2 linked regions of the Streptomyces liliifuscus genome follow. The protein of the gene in region 1 binds, or shares a complex with, the protein of each later gene. Links are inferred from orthologs where the notes say so. Each region holds a gene or a part of one and is shown in the gene's direction. Other genes may lie near its edges.

What was found.
Region 2: the proteins of mfd (region 1) and uvrA are in contact, whole or in part, in a crystal structure (PDB 4DFC), measured with the Escherichia coli proteins. The link is inferred for Streptomyces liliifuscus from one-to-one orthologs.

What each region holds. Positions count from the first base shown.
Region 1 is NZ_CP066831.1:4,590,747-4,595,200, reverse strand. The notes cover bases 275-4,426. They hold mfd (transcription-repair coupling factor), read left to right. Parts: upstream 275-671; coding sequence 672-4,226; downstream 4,227-4,426. Other genes in these bases: JEQ17_RS19360 (TetR/AcrR family transcriptional regulator), read right to left, coding at 4,271-4,426. In the rest of the region: JEQ17_RS19370 (ABC transporter permease), read left to right, coding at 1-169; more of JEQ17_RS19360, read right to left, coding at 4,427-4,454. UniProt on the Escherichia coli protein: Couples transcription and DNA repair by recognizing RNA polymerase (RNAP) stalled at DNA lesions. Mediates ATP-dependent release of RNAP and its truncated transcript from the DNA, and recruitment of nucleotide excision repair machinery to the damaged site.
Region 2 is NZ_CP066831.1:8,114,154-8,118,108, forward strand. Bases 227-3,879 are described here. They hold uvrA (excinuclease ABC subunit UvrA), read left to right. Parts: upstream 227-607; coding sequence 608-3,679; downstream 3,680-3,879. Other genes in these bases: JEQ17_RS34965 (maleylpyruvate isomerase family mycothiol-dependent enzyme), read right to left, coding at 227-360; JEQ17_RS34975 (carbohydrate kinase family protein), read right to left, coding at 3,755-3,879. In the rest of the region: more of JEQ17_RS34965, read right to left, coding at 1-226; more of JEQ17_RS34975, read right to left, coding at 3,880-3,955. UniProt on the Escherichia coli protein: The UvrABC repair system catalyzes the recognition and processing of DNA lesions. UvrA is an ATPase and a DNA-binding protein. A damage recognition complex composed of 2 UvrA and 2 UvrB subunits scans DNA for abnormalities.

The sequences.
Region 1 (4,454 bases):
CACCGCCCAGAAGCTCCTCGCCCTGGAGGGCCTGAAGGTCCTGGAGATCCCGTGGCCGACGATCATCGGCGTCTTCATCGGCTCGGCCTTCGTGGGCCTGTTCGCCGCGCTGGTCCCGGCGTTCCGGGCGGGCCGGATGAACGTCCTGAACGCGATCGCCACGGACTAGCTCCGCAGGCTGAGCGGCCCACCACGGACGGGGGTCTTGGTGGGCGGGGAGCCCGGTGCCGGCCAGTCTTCGGACTGGCCGGCACCGGGCCTTTCCGGGGCCGTGGGCTGCTTGCCGCGATGTGTCGGGTGCGGGTCCGGTGGGGGCTGGTCGCGCAGTTCCCCGCGCCCCTGCCTTCAGCCCGTCCGGCGTTTGAGGACGAGGCCGTTCAGGCCGATCACCCACCCACCCACGGTCGACCCACCCACCCCCATCAGCCCCCGCCCACATCTCAGCCCGTCCGGCGTTTGAGGACGAGCGCGGTGGCGCGATGCGGGGGTTCGGGGGCGGAGCCCCTGAGTCAGGGACGGGAATGGGTAGGGGCGGCGGGGGCGAAGAATCCCGTGGTGTCCACAGGCGCGGGCGGGGCGCACCCCGGCGTCGTACCCTGGACACCCCCGGCCCGTCAGACGTGTCGGGCGGTTCGCGTTGCTCCCTCGGATCCTCGGATGGAAACCTCTTCATGAGCCTGCACGGTCTGCTCGACGCCGTCGTCAAGGACGCCGCACTCACCGAAGCGGTGAAGGCCGCCGGCGACGGCAACCGTATGCACGTCGATCTGGTGGGCCCGCCCGCGGCCCGCCCGTTCGCCGTGGCGGCGCTGGCCCGCGAGGCGGGCCGCACGGTGCTGGCCGTGACGGCCACGGGCCGCGAGGCCGAGGACCTGGCGGCGGCACTGCGGTCGCTGCTGCCGGCCGACGGAGTCGTGGAGTACCCGTCCTGGGAGACGCTGCCCCACGAGCGCCTGTCCCCGCGCAGTGACACCGTGGGACGCAGGCTCGCCGTCCTCCGCCGGCTCGCGCACCCGCGCCCCGACGACCCGGAGACCGGTCCGGTCTCCGTCGTGGTCGCTCCCGTCAGATCGGTCCTCCAGCCGCAGGTCAAGGGCCTGGGCGACCTGGAGCCCGTGGCCCTGCGGACCGGCCAGACCGCCGACCTCGGTGACATCGTGGCGGCCCTCGCGGCAGCGGCGTACGCACGGGTCGAGCTGGTCGAGAAGCGCGGCGAGTTCGCCGTACGCGGCGGGATCCTGGACGTCTTCCCGCCCACCGAGGAGCACCCGCTGCGCGTGGAGTTCTGGGGCGACGACGTCGAGGAGATCCGTTACTTCAAGGTCGCCGACCAGCGGTCCCTGGAGGTCGCCGCGCACGGACTGTGGGCGCCGCCCTGCCGCGAGCTGCTGCTCACGGACGACGTACGGGAGAGAGCGGCCCGGCTGGCCGAGGCCCACCCCGAGCTGGGCGAACTGCTGGGCAAGATCGCCGAGGGCATCGCGGTCGAGGGCATGGAGTCCCTCGCGCCCGTCCTCGTCGACGACATGGAACTGCTCATCGACGTCCTGCCCAAGGGCTCCATGGCCGTCGTCTGCGACCCGGAGCGGGTGCGTACACGCGCCTCGGACCTGGTGGCGACCTCGCAGGAGTTCCTCCAGGCGTCCTGGGCGGCCACCGCGGGCGGCGGCGAGGCCCCGATCGACGTGGACGCGGCGTCCCTGTGGGGCATCGCGGACGTACGGGACCGGGCCCGCGAGCTGGACATGATGTGGTGGTCGGTGTCGCCGTTCGCCGCCGACGAGACGTTCACGGATGCCGGTGGCGCGGCGGGGGACGCGGACACGCTGAAGCTCGGCATGCACGCGCCCGAGACATACCGCGGCGACACCGCGAAGGCCCTCGCCGACACCAAGGGCTGGCTCGCGGACGGCTGGCGCACGGTGTTCGTCACCGAGGCCCACGGCCCGGCGGCCCGTACGGCCGAGGTGCTCGGCGGCGAGGGCATCGCGGCCCGCCTGGAGTCGGACCTCGCCGCGCTCGCCCCCTCCATCGTCCAGGTGGCCTGCGGCTCCATCGACTACGGATTCGTCGACCCGGCGCTGAAGCTCGCCGTGCTCACGGAGACCGACATCTCCGGCCAGAAGGCGGCCGGCAAGGACGGCGCCCGGATGCCGGCCCGCCGCCGCAAGACGATCGACCCGCTCACGCTCGAAGCCGGCGACTACATCGTCCACGAGCAGCACGGCGTCGGCCGCTACATCGAGATGGTGCAGCGGACGGTCCAGGGCGCGACCCGCGAGTACCTGGTGGTCGAGTACGCGCCGGCCAAGCGCGGCCAGCCCGGCGACCGCCTCTACATCCCCACCGACCAGTTGGAACAGATCACCAAGTACGTGGGCGGCGAGGCCCCGACCCTCCACCGCCTCGGCGGCGCCGACTGGACGAAGACCAAGGCGCGCGCGAAGAAGGCGGTCAAGGAGATCGCCGCCGACCTCATCAAGCTGTACTCCGCCCGGATGGCCGCCCCCGGGCACGCCTTCGGCGGCGACACGCCCTGGCAGCGCGAGCTGGAGGACGCGTTCCCGTACGTCGAGACGCCCGACCAGCTCACCACCATCGCCGAGGTCAAGGAGGACATGGAGAAGACGGTCCCGATGGACCGCCTGGTCTGTGGCGACGTCGGCTACGGCAAGACGGAGATCGCGGTCCGCGCGGCCTTCAAGGCGGTGCAGGACGGCAAGCAGGTCGCCGTCCTCGTCCCCACCACCCTGCTGGTGCAGCAGCACTTCGGCACGTTCTCCGAGCGCTACTCCCAATTCCCCGTGAACGTAAGGGCGTTGAGCCGCTTCCAGACGGACACCGAGGCGAAGGCGACCCTGGAGGGCCTGCGCGAGGGCTCCGTCGACGTCGTGATCGGCACGCATCGCCTCTTCTCCTCCGAGACCAGGTTCAAGGACCTCGGGCTCGTCATCGTCGACGAGGAGCAGCGGTTCGGCGTCGAGCACAAGGAGCAGCTGAAGAAGCTGCGCGCCAACGTGGACGTACTGACGATGTCCGCGACCCCGATCCCGCGCACCCTGGAGATGGCGGTGACGGGCATCAGGGAGATGTCGACGATCACGACACCCCCGGAGGAGCGTCACCCGGTCCTGACCTTCGTCGGCCCGTACGAGGAGAAGCAGATCGGCGCGGCCGTCCGCCGTGAACTGCTCCGCGAGGGCCAGGTCTTCTACATCCACAACCGCGTCGAGTCCATCGACCGGGCGGCGGCGCGACTGCGCGAGATCATCCCGGAGGCGCGCATCGCGACCGCCCACGGCCAGATGTCCGAGCAGTCCCTGGAACAGGTCGTCGTCGACTTCTGGGAGAAGAAGTTCGACGTCCTCGTCTCCACGACGATCGTCGAATCGGGCATCGACATCTCGAACGCGAACACCCTGATCGTGGAGCGTGGCGACAACTTCGGCCTCTCCCAACTGCACCAGCTGCGCGGCCGGGTGGGCCGTGGCCGCGAGCGCGGGTACGCGTACTTCCTCTACCCGCCGGAGAAGCCCCTCACGGAGACCGCCCACGAGCGTCTCGCCACCATCGCCCAGCACACCGAGATGGGCGCGGGCATGTACGTGGCGATGAAGGACCTGGAGATCCGCGGCGCCGGAAACCTGCTGGGCGGCGAGCAGTCGGGCCACATCGCCGGCGTCGGCTTCGACCTGTACGTACGCATGGTCGGCGAGGCGGTCGCGGACTACCGCGCCTCTCTGGAGGGCGGCGTCGTGGAGGAGCCGGCGCTGGAGGTCAAGATCGAGCTTCCGGTCGACGCGCACGTCCCGCACGACTACGCCCCCGGCGAGCGGCTGCGCCTCCAGGCATACCGCTCGATCGCCTCGGTCAACTCCGAGGAGGACGTCAAGGCGGTACGCGAGGAACTTGTCGACCGCTACGGCAAGTTGCCCGAGCCGGTGGAGAACCTGCTGCTGGTGGCGGGTCTGCGGATGCTCGCGCGTGCGTGCGGTGTCGGCGAGATCGTCCTCCAGGGCAACAACATCCGTTTCGCACCGGCGGAGTTGAGGGAGTCGCAGGAGCTGCGCCTCAAGCGGCTGTATCCGGGGACCGTCATCAAGCCGGCCGCACATCAGCTGCTGGTGCCCCGCCCGAAGACGGCGAAGGTGGGCGGCAAGCCGCTGGTCGGGCGGGAGTTGCTGGGGTGGACCGGGGAGTTCCTGGCTTCGATTCTGGGGTCTTGACGAGACCCGCCGGACTACGTCGGCGGAAGGGTGCGGCCGGAAGGTCAGGTGGCCCGGAAGAGCATTCCGCTGAGCGTGCGGAAGACGTCCTCCGGGTCCTGGTCGCCCACCGGTCCGTCCAGGTTGTGGCTGAGCAGGAGTGTGGCGAAGCCGTGGGCCAGGGACCATGCGGCCACACCGGCGAGGCGGGCGTCGGCGCCGCGGCCCTCGGGCGGGACGGCGGAGGCG
Region 2 (3,955 bases), 3.5 Mb from region 1 along the record:
CGAGTCGGTGACGCCGTTGCGCAGCTCCACCGTGCGGGACCAGTCCGCGGGCGCGGCCCCCGTCTCCTGGAAGCGGGCCGCGCTCTCGCGCAGGTCGGTGAGCTGTGTCTCCAGGGGGCGCGGGGCGTCCCGCCCGATGTCGGCGTCCCGGGCCTCCCCGGAGACGTACATCGGCCGGCCCTCGAGGACGTTCACGAGGGCGTCCGCGTTGCGGGCCAGGTGGGCCAGGACATGGCCGCGGCTCCAGCCGGGCAGCCGTGACGGCTCGGCCACGGAGACGTTGTCCAGTTTGCCGACTGCGGTGAGGAGCCGCTCGGTCGCGTCACGTACAGACGCCAGGTCGCGCACATGATCGTTCATGGGCCCGACGATAGTCCCGCCACACGTTTGGGTGAAGGTTGCGGGTGGCCGCCGTTAATCGAATGCGCGTGCTATATGGTCGGGTGCGGCGTCGGGCATGCTGGAGGGCCCGGGATTGTTGTGAAGCAGGGAAACCAGACCGGCGCTGTCAGTGGCTCCCTCTAGTCTGAAAAAGACGGGGGCCCCGTCGTCTGAAAAGCCGGGGGCCTCGCCCCTGTCACTTCTCTCAAGAAAGGTGCGGACCGGCGTGGCCGACCGTCTCATCGTCCGTGGAGCGCGCGAGCACAATCTCAAGAATGTCTCGCTCGACCTCCCGCGCGACTCGCTCATCGTCTTCACGGGCCTGTCGGGGTCGGGCAAGTCCTCGCTGGCCTTCGACACGATCTTCGCCGAGGGCCAGCGGCGCTACGTGGAGTCGCTCTCCTCGTACGCCCGGCAGTTCCTCGGCCAGATGGACAAGCCGGATGTCGACTTCATCGAAGGCCTCTCCCCGGCGGTCTCCATCGACCAGAAGTCGACCTCGCGCAACCCGCGCTCGACGGTCGGCACCATCACCGAGGTCTACGACTATCTGCGACTGCTCTTCGCGCGCATCGGCAAGCCGCACTGCCCCGAGTGCGGGCGCCCGATCACGCGCCAGTCGCCGCAGGCCATCGTCGACAAGGTCCTGGAGCTGCCGGAGGGAAGCCGCTTCCAGGTCCTGTCGCCGCTGGTGCGCGAGCGCAAGGGCGAGTTCGTCGACCTCTTCTCCGATCTCCAGACCAAGGGCTACAGCCGCGCCCGGGTCGACGGCGAGACGATCCAGCTCACCGAGCCGCCCACACTGAAGAAGCAGGAGAAGCACACCATCGAGGTGGTCATCGACCGTCTCACGGTCAAGGAGGGCGCCAAGCGCCGTCTGACCGACTCCGTGGAGACCGCCCTCGGTCTCTCCGGCGGCATGGTGGTTCTCGACTTCGTCGACCTCCCCGCCGACGACCCCGAGCGCGAGCGCATGTACTCGGAGCACCTGTACTGCACGTACGACGACCTGTCCTTCGAGGAGCTGGAGCCCCGCTCCTTCTCCTTCAACTCGCCCTTCGGCGCCTGCCCGGACTGCACGGGCATCGGCACGCGCATGGAGGTCGACCCGGAGCTGATCGTCCCGGACGAGGACAAGTCCCTCGACGAGGGCGCCATCCACCCCTGGTCGCACGGCCACACCAAGGACTACTTCGGACGCCTCATCGGAGCCCTCGCGGACGCGTTGGGATTCCGGACCGACATCCCCTTCGCCGGTCTTCCGCAGCGCGCCAAGAAGGCACTGATCCACGGACACAAGACGCAGATCGAGGTCCGCTACCGCAACCGGTACGGCAGAGAGCGTGTGTACACCACGCCCTTCGAAGGGGCCGTCCCCTTCGTGAAGCGCCGGCACAGCGAGGCAGAGAGCGACGCGAGCCGCGAGCGCTTCGAGGGCTACATGCGCGAGGTGCCCTGCCCCACCTGTCAGGGCACGCGCCTCAAGCCGGTCGTCCTCGCGGTCACGGTCATGGAGAAGTCCATCGCCGAGGTCTCCGCGATGTCCATCAGCGACTGCGCGGACTTCCTGGGCGAGCTGAAGCTCGACGCTCGTGACAAGAAGATCGCCGAGCGCGTCCTGAAGGAGGTCAACGAACGACTGCGGTTCCTGGTCGACGTAGGCCTGGACTACCTCTCGCTCAACCGCGCCGCGGGCACCCTCTCCGGCGGCGAGGCCCAGCGCATCCGCCTGGCGACCCAGATCGGCTCGGGCCTGGTCGGCGTGCTGTACGTGCTGGACGAGCCCTCCATCGGCCTGCACCAGCGCGACAACCACCGGCTCATCGAGACCCTGGTCCGGCTGCGCGACATGGGCAACACGCTCATCGTCGTCGAGCACGACGAGGACACCATCAAGGTCGCCGACTGGATCGTCGACATCGGTCCCGGCGCGGGCGAGCACGGCGGCAGGGTCGTGCACAGCGGTTCCCTGAAGGAGCTGCTCGCCAACGACGAGTCGCAGACCGGTCAGTACCTGTCCGGCAAGAAGGCCATCCCGCTGCCCGACATCCGGCGCCCGCACGACCCGTCCCGGCAGCTCACGGTGCACGGCGCCCGCGAGAACAACCTGCAGGACATCGACGTGTCGTTCCCGCTGGGCGTCCTCACGGCCGTCACGGGAGTCTCCGGATCCGGCAAGTCCACGCTGGTCAACGACATCCTGTACACGCATCTGGCCCGCGAGCTGAACGGCGCCAGGAGCGTTCCCGGGCGGCATACGCGCGTGGACGGCGACGACCTCGTCGACAAGGTCGTGCACGTCGACCAGTCGCCCATCGGCCGCACCCCGCGGTCGAACCCGGCGACGTACACCGGAGTCTTCGACCACGTCCGCAAGCTGTTCGCCGAGACGACCGAGGCGAAGGTCCGCGGCTACATGCCCGGCCGTTTCTCCTTCAACGTCAAGGGCGGCCGCTGCGAGAACTGCGCGGGCGACGGCACGATCAAGATCGAGATGAACTTCCTCCCGGACGTGTACGTCCCGTGCGAGGTCTGCCACGGTGCCCGCTACAACCGGGAGACCCTGGACGTCCACTACAAGGGCAAGTCCATCGCCGACATCCTGAACATGCCGATCGAGGAAGGCATGCACTTCTTCGAGGCGGTCCCGGCGATCTCCCGCCACCTCAAGACGCTGAACGACGTCGGCCTCGGCTATGTCCGGCTCGGCCAGTCCGCGACGACCCTGTCCGGCGGTGAGGCCCAGCGGGTGAAGCTCGCCAGCGAGCTCCAGAAGCGCTCCACCGGACGCACGGTGTACGTCCTGGACGAGCCGACCACCGGTCTGCACTTCGAGGACATCAGCAAGCTGCTCACCGTGCTGTCCGGCCTGGTCGACAAGGGCAACACGGTCATCGTCATCGAGCACAACCTCGATGTCATCAAGACCGCCGACTGGGTCGTCGACATGGGCCCCGAGGGCGGTGGCGGCGGTGGCCTCGTCATCGCGGAGGGCACACCCGAGGAGGTCGCCGGGGTTCCGGCCAGCCACACGGGCAAGTTCCTGCGGGAGGTCCTGGGCGCCGAGCGCGTCAGCGACGCCTCGGAGGTGAAGGCCCCGCGCAAGACGGCCGCCAAGAAGGCGGTGGCCGCCAGGTCGACGACGAAGAAGACGGCGACGGCCAAGACCACCACAGCAAGGGCCACGACCAAGGCCACCACCGAAAAGGCCGCCAACAACACGGCCACCAAGAAGGCGGCCGCGGTCACGAAGAAGGCGACCCCGGCGAAGAAGACGACGAGGGCCCGCAAGGCCTGAGGCGGCTTCGCGGCCCACGTCCGACGCGCCGCGCTCCCTGGGAACTCACCAGGGGGCGCGGCGCGTTGCCGCTCTCTAGAAAACGCCCACCTCATGCGCGTACGGCGGTTCCGCGCCCGCACGTGAGCAGGTGATCGCCGCGGCCCGTGCGGCGAACCGCAGCAACTCGTGCCAGCCGTCGGCGCCCAGACCCGCGAGCGCCGGCCCGGAGAGCGCGTCGCGGGCGGCGAGGCCGTGCAGCAGCGCGGCGTTCACCGTGTCGCCCGCGCCGATCGT